One region of the Halobacillus sp. ABD4_316 genome, then DNA from elsewhere that is predicted to be linked to it. Evidence: a T-box and tRNA genes for the amino acid it is inferred to sense, from the RefSeq annotation. Region 1 holds a T-box; the other regions hold tRNA genes.
The links. A T-box is a leader RNA that pairs with one kind of tRNA and senses whether it is charged. The one in region 1 lies ahead of argS (arginine--tRNA ligase), so its partner is inferred to be a tRNA-Arg.
Positions count from the first base shown of each region.

Region 1 (6,023 bases):
CATTTGCCGATGCTTGCCGTCATGAAGGACATGGACGATAGAGGGAAGACCATCAATGCGGCCTTTGCAGTCAGCGGAGCATTCGTATTCGGAAGCCACTTCGCATTTGTGGCCGGCGTCCAGCCGGACATGATACTTCCGGTGATCGTGGGCAAATTAAGTGCAGGTATTCTTGCTGTGAGTTTAGCCCTGATTCTAACGAGACAAGACGTTTCATTTTATGAAGAAGAAGATTCTTCGTATAATGAAGATTGAAATTGATCATAAAGGAGTTTTTCAAATGACGACAGATATGCGCAGACAATTTGACCAATACATCGAGAAATTCAAACAGAATGCCTCCCAGGAAGTTCAGGACAAAATGAACGACGCCATTAATGAATTGGAAGCCTCTGAAGAGGGGAACGGTCTTTCCAAAGGAGAAAAAGCCCCGGACTTCATCCTTCCAGATGCCAAAGGTGGTCAGGTTCAGCTTTCCGAACAGCTGAAGCAGGGTCCTGCTATCGTAACTTTCTACCGCGGCGGCTGGTGCCCTTACTGCAACATGGAGCTGCGTGCCTATCAGGAAATCATGGATGATATTCATAATGAAGGAGCTCAGCTGATTGCTATCAGCCCGCAGACGCCGGATCAATCCATGACTACTCAGGAGAAAAACGACCTGGAGTATCACGTTTTGAGTGATGTTGGAAACAAAGTTGCTCAGCAGTTCAACCTTGTTTATGAGCTTCCGGATTATCTTGTAGATGTGTATAAGGATAAAGGATTGAATGTAGACAAGCATAATGGAGACGATTCCTGGACGCTTCCAGTATCCGCTACCTACATTATTGATACAGATGGTACGGTTGTATACGAATATACAAAATCTGACTATAAAGACCGTGCAGAACCTTCTGAAGTTCTCCAAGAGCTGAAAAAAGTAAACGCATAAGTCCAAAAAGATGCCCTCCATGGATGTGGAGGGCGTTTTTTTATGAGTGGAAAAATCCGAAAAGGTAGAAGCCGGCTGCCAGCATCAGCAGGACACTGACCTGGATGCAGATGCCAATGATGGAACAGATTTTTCCTGCCGTCGCAAAGTGCCGGCCGTTTTCTTTTTCCTCCTCTTCGCTGCGTAAGAAGGCATTGGCCATCACGATGCCGATGATGCCTGTTATTAATCCGGCGAGAGGGAGGAAGATGGACATGATGCCCAGTACGAGGGATGTCACAGCCTTTTGATACATAGAATGCTCCTCTCCTCCAAACAACCTTAGGGAGGTTATTTGGTATATCGGTTCGCATAGCTGCTGGCGGCGATTGAGTCGGGCTTGATTTTTGGTTCCATCCCAAGGGATTCAATCCTGGCCACCATTTCATTTACATACACTCTTGTCCGGTTCCGGTCACCGGAACCTATATCAATGTGTCCTTCCATTGTAAATGTCGCACCTTTGTAGATGTGAGGGAGGACAATATCAATTAACTCATTTTTCCGTTCTTCTGTAAAAAGGGAGGCAACCCGCTCTGTTAAAGATGTTTCATAGGAAATCCGCTCATGCAGGGTAGTCATTTCCCTGGGGATGACTTCTTTGCGGTAACAGGCCCAGGCCCCTTTTCCTACCCGCTGAATGACGACTCCGGTAATAAACAGCGTGCGGGAAGGGTGGACTTGTGAATCTGTTCCTACCATTAAACGGTAATTCCCGACAGGCTCCCGTTTCATAAATGTTAAAATATGTGAGAACACTTCTGCAAATCCCATTTTTTTATGCGTGAGGTTTTGAAACAAATCGAGCTGGTGCACATGTGCCATCTCCTTTTTTATTTCTAGGCAGTGGAGTGTGGGGGATAAGTGTATTCCCTTTTTTCTCCTTGGGCAATCCTTGATTGTCCTGCCGTGAAACTGTCTCCATCCAAGCAGCTGTGACCATTCTGTTATTAGGATATTCATAGACCTGCTTGAAAGATAACATGTTTTTAAATAGAGTATGTGTGCATTCTGCGCAATTTATGTAAAAAATAGTCAATGTGCAGAGGAAGGGGAGTGAAAGGACTGGATAACCTGGATCCATATCCTGCCCGTTGGAGAAAATGCATGGCACTGGAAAAAGGGCCCTGGTGGTGAGTGAAACAGGCCCTAGAAAATAAAAATCCAGCAAAGAATAATAGTGATCACAAAAGTGATCGCGTAGATCGTGGAGAGTAAAGGAATGCTTCCTTGATCTTTTTTATCGGATTTCAAGTGCTGCAGATCCTCTTCCGGGGTCAGCTGGTTTTCCGACTTGTCCATGTTTTTGGCAATGACAACCGTACTGACCAAAGCGGTAATCGACAAAACAATGATGATGGCATAGTACAAAGGATACATTGAACATCCGCCCCCTGATTAAAGTCTTACCTTCATTATAATAGAAAGCGGGCGGATGTTGGAAATGTTCCTGATTTACATATGTTCCGGCGCAGCCATTCCAAGCAGACGCAGCCCTTCCTTCAGTACGACGGCAAATGCGTAAACGAGCGTCAGGCGTTCCTGTTGGGAAGCGGAGCCGATAATTTTTGATTTGGCATAAAAGTGATTGAATGTTCGGGCAAGGTCCAGCAGGTAACGGGCAATTTTAGAGGGATCATTGGTCGTACAGGCCATTTGAGTCATTTCTGGAAATGCACGGACCGCCTTTACTAATGGCCAGGCTTCAGGGTCGTCAACCGCCGGCTGCGGAGTGTCTGCCGAAAATCCGCCTTTACGTAAAAGCGAGCATGCGCGGGCATGAGTGTACTGCAGATATGGACCGGTATTTCCTTCAAAAGTAAGCATATCCTCGAGAGAAAATTCAATATCATGACGTCGATCCTGCTTTAAATCGTGAAAAATCACGGCTCCAACTCCGACTTGGCGCGCTGTTTCTTCAGGATTCGTGAGGTTGGGATTTTTCTCTTTCATATTCAAGAGTGCCTGCGCTACGGCTTCCTTCAGAGCTTCTTCCAACAAAACCGTCTTCCCTTTTCTCGTAGACATCTTTTTTCCATGCTGCAGAATCATCCCGAACGAGACATGCTCCAATCGGTCTGCCCACTCAAACCCGGCCTTTTTCAATACAAGCTTCATCTGCTGAAAATGAAGGGACTGTTCACTGCCAACAACATACAGACTTTTTTCGAAAGGATAAGACTGATAGCGGTCGATGGCGGCAGCGAGATCACGGGTGGCATACGTAGTGGTGCCGTTGCTTTTACGGATCAGACAAGGGGGCATTGTATCGCCCAGTTGAACCACATCCGCTCCTTCTGATGTTTCCAACAGACCCTTTTCCTCCAAAAGTTTGATGACAGGCTCCATTTTGTCCGTATAATAAGCCTCACCGCGAGTCCAATCAAAATCCACTCCAAGCATTTCATATAACGTGTTGAATTCGTTCAGGGAGGCTTCGCGGAACCAGTTCCAAAGGGTGAGCGCCTCCGGGTCCTGGGATTCCAGCTTCTTGAACCATTCTCTGCCTTCTTCAATGAGGGAAGGTTCTTCCTCGGCAGCTTCGTGAAATGTCACATATAGCTTAGTCAGTTCCTTGATTGGATCAGCTTCGACGACATCTGGATCGCCCCAGCGGGTGTAGGCGGCCAGAAGTTTCCCGAACTGTGTCCCGTAATCTCCGATGTAGTTGACCTTTACGGGAGTATAGCCGCACTTGTCCATGAGATTGGCCAGGGCGTTTCCAATGACGGTGGAGCGGAGGTGACCCATGGAGAAGGGTTTGGCGATGTTCGGAGAGGACATATCTAAGACTACGTTTTTCCCCTCCCCAAAGGTATGGCTGCCATAAGCTTCAGGGTCCTCAAGAACTTGATTCAACGTATGTTCGGTAATGAACGAGCGGTCAAAGAAGATGTTGATATAACCACCCTGGACCTCTACCTGATCAAAAACAGGGTGGTTCAGTCTGGAGGCGATTTCTCCTGCAATGATGACTGGTTTTTTACGCATCGACTTGGCTAGAGCGAAGCAGGGGAAGGAGACATCCCCAAAGGATGCCTTTTTCGGTACCTCCAACATGGACTCCACCCATTCGCGTGGATAATCCTCTCCGAGTATGTGAGATATTTGAAGTGCTGTCATTTGCTTTTCCATTTATGCTCCTCCTTTTCCATATAAAAAGGCCCCGTCTCTAAAAAAAGAGACGAGGCCTGGACTCGCGGTGCCACTCTTATAGCTGAATGTAAATCAGCCGCTTGAATTTGATAACGGGGTGTCCCCGGATCTTCCTACGTGTGTTTCAGAAGACCATCTCCAAAGTCCGGTTCACCGACAGAAGGACATCCGGGCTTCCACCACCCCCGGTTCGCTGTGACCTTCCCGCCGGCTACTCTCTTTGTCATTGATTTTGAATAGTTGAAAAGATTATATCGGATTTCCAGCGACGATGCAATGTTTCATGTAAAAAGGGTCCATGTGGAATGCGGGACGTGATACGCGCCAACGTAAGAAGCCGCGTTTTGTAAAAATACAGTAAATAGGCCTCTATAACGATCGGTTCTGGAATAAATTTCATAAATTTTCACATTTTAAACTGGGTATATAAACCCTTTTAATTCCCATAAATTTATAATGATCCCGTTCATGGAAAATAACGTGTGTAAAAAGGCGCATATGAATGAGAGCGGTTTCTTTTATCCTGTCAGAAAATGAACCATTCGATGGTGTTCAGGCAAGACTGCCTGATAAGTAAAGCCGGCTTATCATTTGTTTATACAAAATATTCATGAATGCTCGAACGTATGGGACAGCGATGTACGTCTGTTGTGCTGTTTAAGGAGTATTTGAAAAACATCTTTCAAGCAGGAATAGGAAACTTTGATTATGACAAAAAGATAACATTTGTATGACAAATCGATAACACTTCTATGTAAGCCTGTGAGAAAGTAAATCCATCACCAACGAGCGGAGGATGTACGCATAGAAAGATGGGGGAGGAATTTTCTATCTAATTACATAATACTTTACTACCTTTTGACGTTTATTCTTGATGTGATAGTGTTGTTTTGCAATCAGATTTCGACACATTTTTTGGAAAGGGAGGTGACGTATGGGAATGATTCCGAGTTATTCACCCGACCGTTTACACAGCATGATGGTTCAAGCGGTGAAGACTCATTTGAACGAAGCCGTCCTTGCCCGGATGGCTGAGCGGTTTATCTCCTATAAGAAAGCAGAAGGGTTTTCCTTTTCGCCGTTGACGCAGCTGCACTTTCATATCCATAGCAGGAAAAAGCATGAAGGGGTGTATGTTCTATCGGCAGCTATCGAGTTTTTAATACTGGCTCTTGATATCCTGGATGATCTTCAGGATGAAGATGCTGGCGATAAACCTTGGAGTCAGGTGTCTTCTGCCTCGTCCATGAATATTTCGACGGGGTTTTTGATGCTGAGCATGCAGCTGATGCATGAGTCCCCTTTTCAAAAAGAAACATCTTCGGATGCTCTTCAGGCCATGCACCAGCAGGTCCTGCAGGCGGTGAATGGTCAGCACGCCGACCTGAATGAATCCGCTTCTACGGAAGAAGAATTTCTAAGGATGATCAGGCGGAAATCCGGTTCGCTGATGGCATGTGCCTGTATGGCCGGAGCAGCTTTTCAAGAGAATGAAGACCTTTCAGGCGTTCGTTTGTATGCGGAGAGTTTTGGAATTGCGGCTCAGTTAGTGAATGACCTGCAGGACATTGTGCGTTTCGATGCTAAAAATGATCTCATTAACAAGAAGTGGACCCTCCCTGTATTTCTGCTCCTGCGGGAAAGCAGTGAGGAAGCCGGCTGGATACGTGATTACTATGAAGGCCGTGTCGATCAATCGTTTATCACAGATAGAAAGCAGCCGTTGTTTGAGTGGGTATCCCGGTCCCCTGTCAAACCATATATCCAGGTGCTGATCCGGAAATATCAACGGCAGGCGTTACGGGAGCTGGACGTGTTTCAGGCAGGGCAGGCTTGGAAGGAACAAATGAGGAAGAGGATTGAAGATTTATAAAAGATGGATCTTGCATAAGGA
Region 1 covers NZ_JBSWZA010000003.1:162,601-168,623, reverse strand. Annotated here, with positions in the region: gene eutH (ethanolamine utilization protein EutH) at 1-255, shown strand, start outside; gene ACXAJH_RS13405 (peroxiredoxin-like family protein) at 281-934, shown strand; gene ACXAJH_RS13400 (DUF4190 domain-containing protein) at 975-1,229, opposite strand; gene ACXAJH_RS13395 (ribonuclease H-like YkuK family protein) at 1,265-1,747, opposite strand; gene ACXAJH_RS13390 (hypothetical protein) at 2,123-2,353, opposite strand; gene argS (arginine--tRNA ligase) at 2,429-4,108, opposite strand; T-box leader at 4,151-4,365, opposite strand; gene ACXAJH_RS13380 (polyprenyl synthetase family protein) at 5,064-6,002, shown strand.

Region 2 (6,023 bases), on a different contig from region 1:
AAGAGCAGCAGGTGTTTTCGGTTCAGATGGTGTCCTTCGGCTTCAAATACGGGGTGCCGATTGACGCGGATTTAATGTTTGACGTGCGTTTCCTTCCAAATCCCCATTACGTGGAGCAGATGCGTCCGATGACAGGTCTGAATTCAGAGGTGTCCTCTTATGTGTTCAAATGGAGCGATACACAGAAGTTTCTGGAAAAGCTGAAGGATCTGCTTCAGTTCATGCTTCCCCAGTATAAACGGGAAGGCAAAAGTCAGCTTGTTGTCGCCATCGGCTGTACCGGAGGCCAGCACCGTTCTGTAGCTTTGGCGGAGCATCTATCCGAATATTTTTCAAGCGATTTCGTGACCCACGTAACCCACAGGGATATCGAAAAAAGGAAGGGTTTGTAATAGATGGATTCAAAGACGAAACCGCGTGTCGTCGTCATCGGAGGCGGCACCGGAATGCCCGTGCTCCTGCGGGGACTGAAAAAATTACCTGTTGATCTTTCAGCCATCGTAACGGTTGCTGATGACGGGGGGAGTTCAGGAAGACTCCGAACGGAAATGGCCATCCCTGCTCCGGGAGATATCCGAAATGTGGTAGCTGCTCTGTCAGATGCAGAGCCTATGCTGCTCGACTTGTTTCAGCACCGCTTCTCCAACGGCAACGGTCTTTCCGGCCATTCTATGGGAAATCTCCTTCTGGCAGCCATGGCGTCCATGACAGGGGATTTTTATAAAGGGATTAAGGAAATCTCCCGGGTGTTGAATGTCCGTGGAAATATCTATCCCATTGCCAACCACAGCATGAACCTTCACGCGGAAATGGAGGACGGGACGATCGTAACCGGCGAATCAAGCATACCCAAACAAGGAAAACGAATAAAACGGGTGTTTGTCAGTCCTACACCGGTCCAGCCGCTTCCGGAAGCCGTGGAAGCCATCCAATCGGCGGATTTAATTGTCATCGCTCCGGGCAGTCTATATACGAGCATCCTGCCGAACATTATCATTCCTGAAATCGGTCATGCGCTGAAAGAAACGAAGGCAAAAGTAACGTATATCTGCAACGTTATGACCCAGGAAGGCGAAACATCCGGCTATTCTGCAGGTGATCATATCCAGGCACTGGTTGATCATATCGGCCGTGACGTGGTACAGTCAGTAATTGTGCACAACAGACCGATTGATCAGCACGTCCGTAAAAAGTATGCCGAAGAAAATGCTGAACCGGTGATTTATGATATTGACCGGATCAAATCGATGGGTGTCCAAGTGATTGAAGAAGATATTATTGATCATGATAAAGTGATGCTGCGCCATGATACAGCTAAATTGGCGCGTCTTTTACATTCCATGCTCTAAGAAAGAGATTGTTGTTAGGAAAGGGGGGATCGGAATGTCCTTTGCATCAGAAATTAAGAAAGAGCTGACCAACGTAGAAGCAGATATGGGATCGATGGAAGCGGAACTGGCTGCGCTCGTACGGATGAATGGAACGTTCTCCTTATCGAACCGCCAGTACATTCTGGATGTGCAGACGGAAAACGCGGCTATTGCCCGCAGGATCTATACACTGATCAAGAAGATTTACCCATACCCTGTTGAACTTCTTGTGCGTAAAAAAATGCGTTTGAAGAAGAATAATGTATATATTGTAAGACTTGCGGAAAAGGCGGATGTTGTTTTGGAGGACCTTGAAATACTAAAAGGACCGTTATCCATAAACCCCAATATTCCCCAGAAGTATTTGAAAGATACGAGTTGTAAACGGGCGTATTTGAGAGGGGCCTTTCTTGCCGGAGGTTCTGTCAATAATCCGGAAACTTCTTCTTATCATCTGGAAATTTATTCTGCTGATGAGGAACACAACGAGGCGTTGTGTAAGCTGATGAACAGCTTTGACCTGCATGCCCGCACGCTGAGCAGGAAAAAAGGATACATCACTTACTTGAAAGAAGCCGATAAGATCACAGAGCTGATCAGCAACATCGGCGCCCATCAGGCGTTATTCAAGTTTGAAGATGTCCGGATTGTAAGAGACATGAGAAATTCCGTAAACCGTCTGGTGAACTGCGAGACGGCCAATCTGAATAAAACCATTGGGGCGGCTTTCCGCCAGGTGGAGAATATAAAATTCATCAAACGGACAGTAGGACTGGAGGCTCTTCCGGATAAGCTTCAGGAGATTGCTTCCCTTCGTCTTGAGTACCAGGAAGTTTCACTGAAGGAACTAGGGGAATACGTTTCAGGCGGAACAATCAGTAAATCCGGCATTAACCACAGACTGAGAAAAATTGATGAATTCGCTGACCGGGTTAGAAAAGGTGAAGTCACAGAAAAGTCCAGAAACTGATTCATCTTCGGATTCATTCGTGCTATAATAAAAGACAATTATAACGCTTTCGTAAGGAGAGCGTTCTTTTTTCACCCATTTGATAACGCTTACAAAAGTGGTGTGAACAAGAAAGGAGAATGACCAGTGTTGGAAAAAACGATTAAAATCGAATTGGAAACCGGCCTTCAGGCAAGACCTGCTGCCTTGTTTGTTCAGGAAGCTAATAAATTTTCTGCGGACATCTTCATTGAAAAAGAGGAAAAACGTGTGAATGCAAAAAGTATCATGGGGTTAATGAGTCTTGCGGTAGGCACCGACGAAGAAGTGAAAATTATCGCAGACGGGTCTGATGAAGAACAGGCCATTCAAATGTTAACGGCATTTGTGCAGCCTGCGTAAGCTTCATTATGTGAATCAATGAACGTGTCGAATAAGAGAACGTTCTCATATAAAACATAAAAAATCCGCTGGAACTCCAGCGGATTTTCAAGAGATGTCATTAAACGTTCTTTTCCATCACTTTGTCGATTAGTCCGTACTCAACAGCTTCGTGTGCAGACATGAAGTTGTCACGGTCTGTATCGCGTTCGATGACCTCATACGGCTGACCTGTGCGTTCGGCAAGAATCTGGTTCAGTTTCTCGCGCATTTTGATGATACGCTTTGCGTGGATTTCAATGTCAGAGGCCTGACCCTGTGTACCGCCTAGTGGCTGGTGGATCATGACTTCACTGTTTGGAAGAGCGTAACGCTTCCCAGGCTCACCAGCGTTCAGAAGGAAGGCACCCATAGATGCTGCCATACCTGTGCAGATGGTAGATACGTTCGGCTTGATGAACTGCATCGTATCGTAGATCGCCATTCCTGCAGTAATGGAACCACCTGGTGAGTTAATGTATAGGGAAATATCTTTTTCAGGGTCATCTGCTGCAAGGAACAACAGCTGAGCTACAACAGAGTTCGAGATGTTGTCATCGATCGGGCTGCCGAGCATAATGATCCGGTCTTTAAGTAAGCGGGAGTAGATGTCATAAGCACGCTCTCCCCGGTTTGTTTGTTCAATAACTGTAGGGACTAAATTCATTGTAAGTTCCTCCTTATCATCACTTGATTATCTTTGAGATACATTCATCATACCTTTAAGGTCAATAAAGGTCAAACAAAAACAATCGACGATATCCGCAGCCGTTAAATCAGACGGAAGAGACGGATTCCTTCTACCATCATACCCTTAATTGTCTGTAATAAACGTAGGATATAAAAATCCGTGGAACATCCGATGACCTTCTATGTACATGTTTAAAGATCTCATTTCCTGGTCACTGTGCAGGAAGGGCCCGTGGAGTTCCAGGGCCCCGGCGGATCGTTTTATCATAAGTATACGTACTAAAAGAAATTATTTTTCAAAAACGGGTTGCGTAATCAGTGGTCATTCATTATAATAGTATTTGCATGTCGCTTCTGCGCCTGTAGCTCAGTCGGATAGAGCGGTAGATTCCGGTTCTACGTCAGTCGGGGGTTCGAATCCTCTCAGGCGCGCTGTCTAAAATAGACCTTCCTTTTGGAAGGTCTATTTTTTTATTCCCTGTATTATTATGGTACAATAATAGTAGGATAAAGCAGACAGTTACATGCATGTTATTTAAACATCTTATGAACAGTAATCTTACGGCAGTTATACGAACGTTTATTTGGGTAAGTTATTCCGATGTAGTTTCTAAATGAGGCGTCGTATGTTATGATTATCTTATGTACTGTAGGACTTTTCGCTTTATTTAGAAGAGGGGTATCTATGACAAACCTAATCCGTTACAAAATCTTGGCGACCGAACAAGTGTCTGAAGACCGGCGGATTCACGTGTTTGATATGCAGAAGCAGCAGAAGTTGTCGTTTAATTACGAGTTACTGAAAAGAACTCCGGAAAACTATGTAGGCGAAGGGTTGGCGGAATTTTTACATCGCAGAAAACTCAAAATCGATAATGGCTTTTATGATAAAAAAGGGCACGCATCTTGAATGTGTGTCCTTTTTATTGTGAGATAGGAACAAGTCCTGTACAAAAAAGATAGGATAAGGGGAGGGGATGGCATGCAGACAGTCGTTCTGTATAGGAAGAACGGATGCACGTTGTGTGATGAAGTGAGGGCCCTGTTGTCTTTGTTTTCTGTGGAAGTGTCAGAAGTAGATATCGAAACAGACCCGGAGCTCCATGAGAAGTATTTTCTCGAAATACCAGTCGTGAGGATCAATGAAGAGGAACTGGACTATCGGACCATTGATTACTTTGAGCTGCAAAAGCGTTTACAATAAAAAACCATGGGTTTTCTGCTTGCACCCGTACCCCCTCACTGTTAAGATAAAAAATGTAATGAGATATTTTTTTGCTCCTAGCGGGACATAATATGACTACCTGGGACGTAATTCATCCCAGTCGGCAGTTTTTTCAAAGAAGGGGCTTTTTCCATGCGAGCGTTCATCGATCTACAAAAAAAATTATTCCCTGATGTCCTGGACGTTATTCAGAGGCGCTATCAGCTGCTTCATTACATCCAGATCATGCAGCCCGTTGGAAGAAGAGCATTGGCTGAAAACGTCAATCTTGCCGAACGGACGGTACGCAGCGAGGTGGACTTCTTAAATCAGCAGGGAGCTGTTGAAATTACATCAAGAGGCATGCATCTCAGCTATGAGGGGCAGAACATCCTTGAGCAGCTGGCTGAATTTATAAAGGAAGTTACAGGCATTAAGGTTTTGGAGCAACAGTTAAAGGATAAATTAAATCTGGATTACGTTGTTGTTGTTCCTGGTGATAGTGATGAGCTCAATTGGGTAAAACAAGAGATGGGAAAAGCTTGTGTCCAGTATTTGAAAGACCATATGAGTCCTGAACAGGCCATTGCCATTACAGGTGGAACAACGATGGCATCCGTTGCCCAGATGATGACCTCATTCAAGGGCGCCGATCAATGCCTGTACGTACCTGCCAGAGGCGGGCTGGGTGAAAGAGTGGAAAATCAGGCCAATACGATTTGTGCGGAGATGGCAAAAAAAGCAAAGGGCGACTACCGTTTGTTATATGTACCCGACCCGCTGAGCGAGGAATCCTATAAAACGATAAAAGAAGAGCCTTCCATCAAAGAAGTTCTCGACATTATCCGTCATGCCGACATCGTTATCCATGGTGTTGGAGATGCAATGACCATGGCACAACGGAGAAAGACATCTCCGGAGCAGCTGGAGCTGATCCAGCAGTATGAAGCCGTGGGAGAAGCATTTGGATACTATTTCAATCGTATGGGTGAAATCGTTCATAAGGTTCGCACCGTTGGTCTGCAGCTTGAGGATCTGAACAGATCCCGGCATGTCATTGCCGTTGCCGGAGGCCGGTCAAAGGCTCAGGCAATCGCTTCTTATTTCCAGCCCGGACAGAGTAATGTCCTCATCACAGATGAAGGGGCTGCACAAGAGTTAATAAGGGATTTTTCCCTTTAAATAAAATGATTTTTATCATTCAAGGAGGAATTTTGCATGACAGTAAGAATTGGTATTAATGGTTTTGGACGTATTGGACGTAACGTATTCCGTGCTGCACTTAACAACAATGATGTAGAAGTAGTGGCGGTTAACGATCTAACAGATGCGAATATGCTTGCACACCTTCTTCAGTATGACACTGTACACGGTGCTCTTTCTGAAAAAG
Region 2 covers NZ_JBSWZA010000002.1:977,089-983,111, forward strand. Annotated here, with positions in the region: gene rapZ (RNase adapter RapZ) at 1-392, shown strand, start outside; gene ACXAJH_RS11720 (gluconeogenesis factor YvcK family protein) at 396-1,349, shown strand; gene whiA (DNA-binding protein WhiA) at 1,384-2,340, shown strand; gene ACXAJH_RS11730 (HPr family phosphocarrier protein) at 2,467-2,721, shown strand; partial or broken gene clpP (ATP-dependent Clp endopeptidase proteolytic subunit ClpP) at 2,822-3,409, opposite strand; tRNA gene ACXAJH_RS11740 (tRNA-Arg) at 3,786-3,861, shown strand; gene ACXAJH_RS11745 (hypothetical protein) at 4,115-4,339, shown strand; gene ACXAJH_RS11750 (glutaredoxin family protein) at 4,412-4,633, shown strand; gene ACXAJH_RS11755 (sugar-binding transcriptional regulator) at 4,787-5,815, shown strand; gene gap (type I glyceraldehyde-3-phosphate dehydrogenase) at 5,852-6,023, shown strand, end outside.
Region 2: it encodes a tRNA-Arg, which carries the amino acid that the T-box ahead of argS (arginine--tRNA ligase) is inferred to sense. The anticodon was not compared.

Region 3 (6,023 bases), on a different contig from region 1:
TTTCATTAAGTCTATAGGCTTGGGATTTCTTTGCATATCTCTTGTTATTGATGTGACCAATTTCTAGCAGCTCAAGGTTTCCATCTGTTACTTTCCCTACAGCAAATCCTGTGGAAGTAAGGGACAGATCAAGAGCAAGAATGACTGTACTAGCCATTAGCTCTCATCCCCCTCAAACAGATATTTATAACCTGAGAAGAATCCTAAAGACTTGTCCTCTGGTTCAATACCATTAGCTATGTGATGACAAGCATCAGCAAATTTATCTAGCAGCTCAGTCCTCATTTCCTCAGTTACATGGACATGAAAGGCTCTGATATCTGGCTTTGCCTCTGCTCCCTTAGTCCAACCATCTTTAGCAAGTGACTCATACATGATAATGAAATCATCCATGCCAAACAGTAAGCTATAAGCAATACATTGCTCTTTGTGTCCCTCTTGAGCATCTTTCATTTTGTAATGCCCAACTTGTCCTATTGTTGTACTCTTAGTCTTAAACTCAAAACCAAGTTTATCTCCTGTAGGCTCATAAGTTAGGATTCCATCCATCATCCCATTGAGGATAAATTTGTACCCTTTATGCTCAAACTGTTTCCAGGTCAGGATGTTTCTCTCCCATGCAGGAAGTCCATCTTCTGTGAAATCTACTGTGAAATGTGGATTAGGGAGTAGTTTCTCTGAGTACAATAAATCCCTCTGGACTGCATCATGAATGAAACTGCCATTTCTAGTCCATCTCTTATGATAAGGGTACTTGTCTGTATTGACCTCAGGAGTACCAATTCCTTTTAGGTATAAATCCATGATAGGCTTACTGGCTCCTGATGGATTAAACTTTGGAATATCTGTAGGATAATCAGGTGTAGAGTCAATCCTCTCAAACTCATATTCTTTCTGTCTGAGCAAGATCCCCTCAATGTCCTTATCATCATTTACTCTGTCCAAAGCATGTAGCTGATTAAATTGGTCAATCAACTGCTTTGCCATTTTCTCTCCTTTTGTACTTGTATCCAATCCCAGAGCCTCAGCCCTTAATTTCTTTGCACCTGCCTTACTAATCTTAACCATGCATATCCCCCTTATTAGTGACTTGCATAGCTATAATTAGAGGAGAGTGACAAAGTGTGACACTTCTGCATACAGAAATAGGATAGAGGCTAAGCCCCTACCCTGCTTACATCATATAATCATCTTTTACTACACAGTACTCCTCATGAAATGCTGTGTGAGCTGCTTCCCAATGAGTACCATCCAAGACATAGTAAATCATTCTTTCTGATACATCATATTCTTTGGCTAACTGAGGAACACCCTTCTTAGCAAAGTGATATTTGTGATGAATCTCATAAGCCTCATTGTACTCCAGTTTTCTACCTTTCCTCACCTTAGGTAAAATAAATGCCTCTTTAATGTTAAGAGCAGGAGAAACTACTGCTCTTGAATCATCTATCACAAAATGCTGACTAATGTTATTAGTGATATCAATAGGTAAGTCACTCTTTTCTACAAATACATCAGCTACATACAGATCATCTAAGTATTCCTTTTTGGAAATTATTCTGTCCAGCTCATCTAAACTGTCTACTGGATAGTATCTGATTGCATCTTCTGTACCTACCTTAATCTTAACCTCAATACCTTTATGAATTAGAGGTAAAGCCTCAAGGAATGTAATGATGGTACTGTCTGTTTTCTTAGTCCATTGCTCACTAATGACCTCACCATTCAGAATAAGAGGAGTCCCAACATACCCTCCAGATGTTACCCAATGCAATACTCCCTCTTTGTAAATGAGCTTAGAGCCTGATGTGGATTCAAACATATCACCCTCACCATAATTACCCTCTGCAATACCTTTTAGCAATTCAAAAAACTCCACTATATCTGCCTCCTTGGATTAACTTTCAAAACTATCCTTAGAGGAGTTATTCAAACTGTGACAGTAAGCATAAAAAAAAGAGAGGAGCCTCTGCTCCACTCAGTTACTTAAATGTGTGATTTCCAATGACAGCCTTAGTTGATTTACTGTCTAGCCATCTGCTAGATGCTGTTTGAGGATTATAGAAAAACAGACTGTTTCCTACAATACTGGACTCTGATGCAAGAGCCTCATTAACTGCTTTTTTAGAATCCTCAGTAGCAGCTCTATTGATTGAGCCATTTGTTGCTGGACTAAACTGACCACTCTGGTAGATAACTCCAGATACTGTATCAGGGAACTGATCTGACTCCACCCTGTTTACAATAACCTCAGCTACAGCTACCTTACCTTGATAAGATTCTCCTTGAGCTTCAGCCCTTACCAGTCTTGCCATTAAGTCCTTTTCATGTTGGGTTACAGCAACCTCACTAGCTTGAGCTGCTTTCACCTGTTTGACTTCTGGCTGTTCTCTAACCTCTGTTTTAGATACATTCGCCTCAGTCTTAATCTCCTGTCCAACAATAATCAGATCAATGTCTTTAACCTGTGGATTCAGTTTACTTAGAGCATGTAGGCTCATGTCATTTTCCTTAGCAATATCAGACATTGTATCTCCTTCCTCAACTGTGTGAGCAAAGGCAGTAGAACCAGAAAACATTGTCATTCCAAACACCAGTACAGCTAATAGTTTTTTCAATATATTCCCTCCTGAGTAGTAATAAAAAAAGAGGAGAGAGGAAAAACCTCATCTCCTTTTTCAGTAATTAAATTGTTTCTAGCAGACTTTCATCAGATTGCCCATCATCTGTAATAGGCTCTCCCTCATCAGAGTCATTGCCTTGCTCCTCATCATCCAACTGGATATGTGGAAGGTGTGTCGCTACATCAAAACCTGCATCTTTCAGCAACTTAGCAAGGAATTTATCATCCTTAGGCTGAATGATCTGCTCAAAGAACTCCATCTCAACCTCAGTACCATTGAAAGCCTCAAACTTTTCTTTGTCCTCTTCTTTCATTTTCATGATAGGAGTTAGGCTGTAGACAGTATCAGTCTTATCACCAGTCCTTTTAAGGTTGAATGCAATCTCATCCAGTACCTCCTGCTCATGATAGTCCTCAATATCAGCAATCATTTTCTTGGCTTGATTCTTAGAAGCATCCCATGCTACCAGCTCACCTGTTTCTAGTGAACCAAATACAAAGACATATCTTTTCTTAGCAAACAAAGGCTTAAACTTTTCTCCACCTTTTTCATGAGCCACTTTCAAAGGACTGTCAGGAGTTACAGGTTGATTGTAAATTCCTAGATTGTATTCTCCTCTGGACTCATACTCAACATAATCCTCTACTCCCAGAACCCTAACTTTATGAGATTGATTCTCTTTAAGTCTTAGATAGATTTTGGAAGTATCCACCTTAGCTTTTTTGTTAGCATTCTCTTTAGCTTGACTGCCTTTTGCTGTAATTACTGACATTAACATTTCCCTTTCCTTTAGCTACATTGAGCTGTAATTTAGGTGAGCAAATTGCCCATAATATAAAGCCTCCCTAACAGGACTCGAACCTGTAACACTCAGCTTAGAAGGCTGATGCTCTATCCAATTGAGCTATAGGGAGATATGGTCTGCTAGACAGGACTTGAACCTGTGACCTACTGCTTAGGAGGCAGTCGCTCTATCCAACTGAGCTACTAGCAGGTAAATATAGTTAAAAAGATTGGTTAATCGCCTTTACTTTTCCAGTAAACTGTAATATAGTAATACCTATAGTTTAATTAGAGACTTTCAGACTACTGTTTACCAGAATAATGTAACTTTATATCCACACTTATAGAGCCTCTATTGGTTCAGAGATTAAGTATCAAAAATAATTATTTAACTTTTTCTCTAAAAATCCTTAAAAACAGGTTTAAGATGTCGATATATTGGATAACTGTATAATGTAATACATTAACCAAATGTATTGCAATCTTACTCAAGGCAGTTAAGGAGCATCAGCCCTCAGGCTTAGCCCCCTGCCTCATTACTATAGTTAGACTGCCACTTAAAACTGTGACAGGTCTAACTGAGAAAATCCTTTTTCTTTCGCAAAGTCTGTAAATCTAGTCAAAGCTCTGGATTTTTTCTTTCTAAGAGTAGCTGACTTGAAATCAGGCATAGCTGACTCAAGAGCCTTGTTTACCACTCTTGCAGTAGCATCTTCTACAGATAAAATGGTAGAGAAAACATGCTTGATAATGTCACCATCTACATCAGACGCAGACTGAGAGAACTCAGCAATCAGATCATTGACAATAGACATATAGGAATCCTGAGGAGACTCCAAAGATTCAGCTACTTGGTTAAAGACTTCATCTGCCTCTGTAGCGACCTGGTACTCAACAGCATCAAGAAAAGTACCTTCCCCACTTGAAAGAGGCTTGTCCAAAGAAAGAGCCTTAGAATGAAACTGCTCAGTCTTAGTAGATGCCTTTTTGATGATTTCATCATTAATCGCCCATTGAATAGACCTCTTCAAGAAAGCAGTAAAAGACCCACCCTTTTCAGCCTCATAATTCTTAGTAGCAGTAAAGATTGCATACTCAGCCACATTCAGAAAATCCTCAGCAGGTTTACCAAGACCTTTAGACTGGTGGTACATTTTGTAGCCCACTTTCTGAGCCAATGGCAGACATGCGCTGTAAAGCTCCATGAACACATCCTCAGATTGAGCTGCTTTGTACTCCATAGCGATTGCGTTGATTTCCTCATTTGTTTTGATGATGATGTTAGACATAGTAAAAACTCCTTTGAAAGTTAGATTTTTATTTGCGAAGTGAATTACAGTATTCTGTAATCAAAAGGACATACTTGTGGCAGGACTTGGCTTCTCCTCAAAAGAGCAGATCAGCTACTTTCACTTATTTGAATTTCAGTATCCTGTAATCAGGAGGGCAAAAAAAAGGTACTCAAAGAAAGCCTTGGAGAGTACCCATACTTGTCCTCTGCTATTGCTTGCTCCTGATGTAAGTCACTTATTTGAATTTCAGTATTCTGTAATGCACTTGCTACAATGAATATAATATCAGGATACTGTAATTCTGCCCATAGGTCTTAGGCACTATCTTTCAGTATTCTGTAATTCAATATAAAGAAAGGACTACAGAAAGCTGACTGTAACCCTCTCAGCTTGTCCTGTAGCCCAATGCATGTCCTCTGCCTTTATATCATTAACATCCTTACAACCATGGGGGATAGGCATGTCCCACACCTCTAAGACCCCCTGTAACCTCTCAATTAAATTCCCCTTGAACCTATTCCCAGCACTATCCTTATCAGTAGCAATCACAAGCCTCTCAATAGGACTGTTAATCAACAGCTTCTCTTGTTGCTTGCTCATTGATGCTGAACCAAAAGCTATAGCAGGATAGCCACAGCTCCACAAGTACATAGCATCTGTTTCTGACTCAACAGCAAAGGCTGTCTTAAAATCCTTCTTAAAGAAGAAATGCAGTCCATAAATGTGATGCTTGATTGGCTGACCATCTGGCAGATACCAAAACCTCTTATCCTTAACTGATCTGAATTTGAGATTAATGATATTGCCCTCTTTATCAGTCCAAGGCAGAACTACTGCTTTCTTATCCCTCCAGTAGCCCACCTTGAATGCTCTCTGTACATTTTCCTTAATCCCTCTGTTACCTAAGTATTGATGTCTGTATAGGTAAGGAGCCATCTCCTCTTTAGTGATGATCTTGTACTGCTCCTCCTCTTTTTCCAACTGAATGTTAAGAGTAAGGTTGTCTACATCAGCATAGATAGTCCTGTACTTTTCCCACAGTAGCAGCTCAGCTTCCTCATAAGTGACACCCATAAGGAAAGCCAGTAGCTGAATGAAATTACCTTTGTACCAACTTTCATCATCTGCTCCTGAGTCAATCCATGTTCCATTTTCCAGATTTACAGCGAATGATGGAGTTTTCTCATGTCTGAATGGAGAGCAGGATTGTAACTTGTTCCCCCTGACTCTGGCTTTAGGAAACTCCTCTATATAAGGCTCAAGCTCCTCCTCAATTTCCACATCAACCTCTTGTTCTCTTATGATTACAGCCATTATTCATCCA
Region 3 covers NZ_JBSWZA010000005.1:147,407-153,429, reverse strand. Annotated here, with positions in the region: gene ACXAJH_RS17595 (crossover junction endodeoxyribonuclease RuvC) at 1-157, opposite strand, end outside; gene ACXAJH_RS17590 (hypothetical protein) at 157-1,068, opposite strand; gene ACXAJH_RS17585 (hypothetical protein) at 1,175-1,879, opposite strand; gene ACXAJH_RS17580 (cell wall hydrolase) at 1,983-2,618, opposite strand; gene ACXAJH_RS17575 (hypothetical protein) at 2,686-3,396, opposite strand; tRNA gene ACXAJH_RS17570 (tRNA-Arg) at 3,465-3,538, opposite strand; tRNA gene ACXAJH_RS17565 (tRNA-Arg) at 3,542-3,618, opposite strand; gene ACXAJH_RS17560 (sigma-70 family RNA polymerase sigma factor) at 3,965-4,696, opposite strand; gene ACXAJH_RS17555 (toprim domain-containing protein) at 5,060-6,013, opposite strand; gene ACXAJH_RS17550 (hypothetical protein) at 6,013-6,023, opposite strand, start outside.
Region 3: it encodes a tRNA-Arg, which carries the amino acid that the T-box ahead of argS (arginine--tRNA ligase) is inferred to sense. The anticodon was not compared.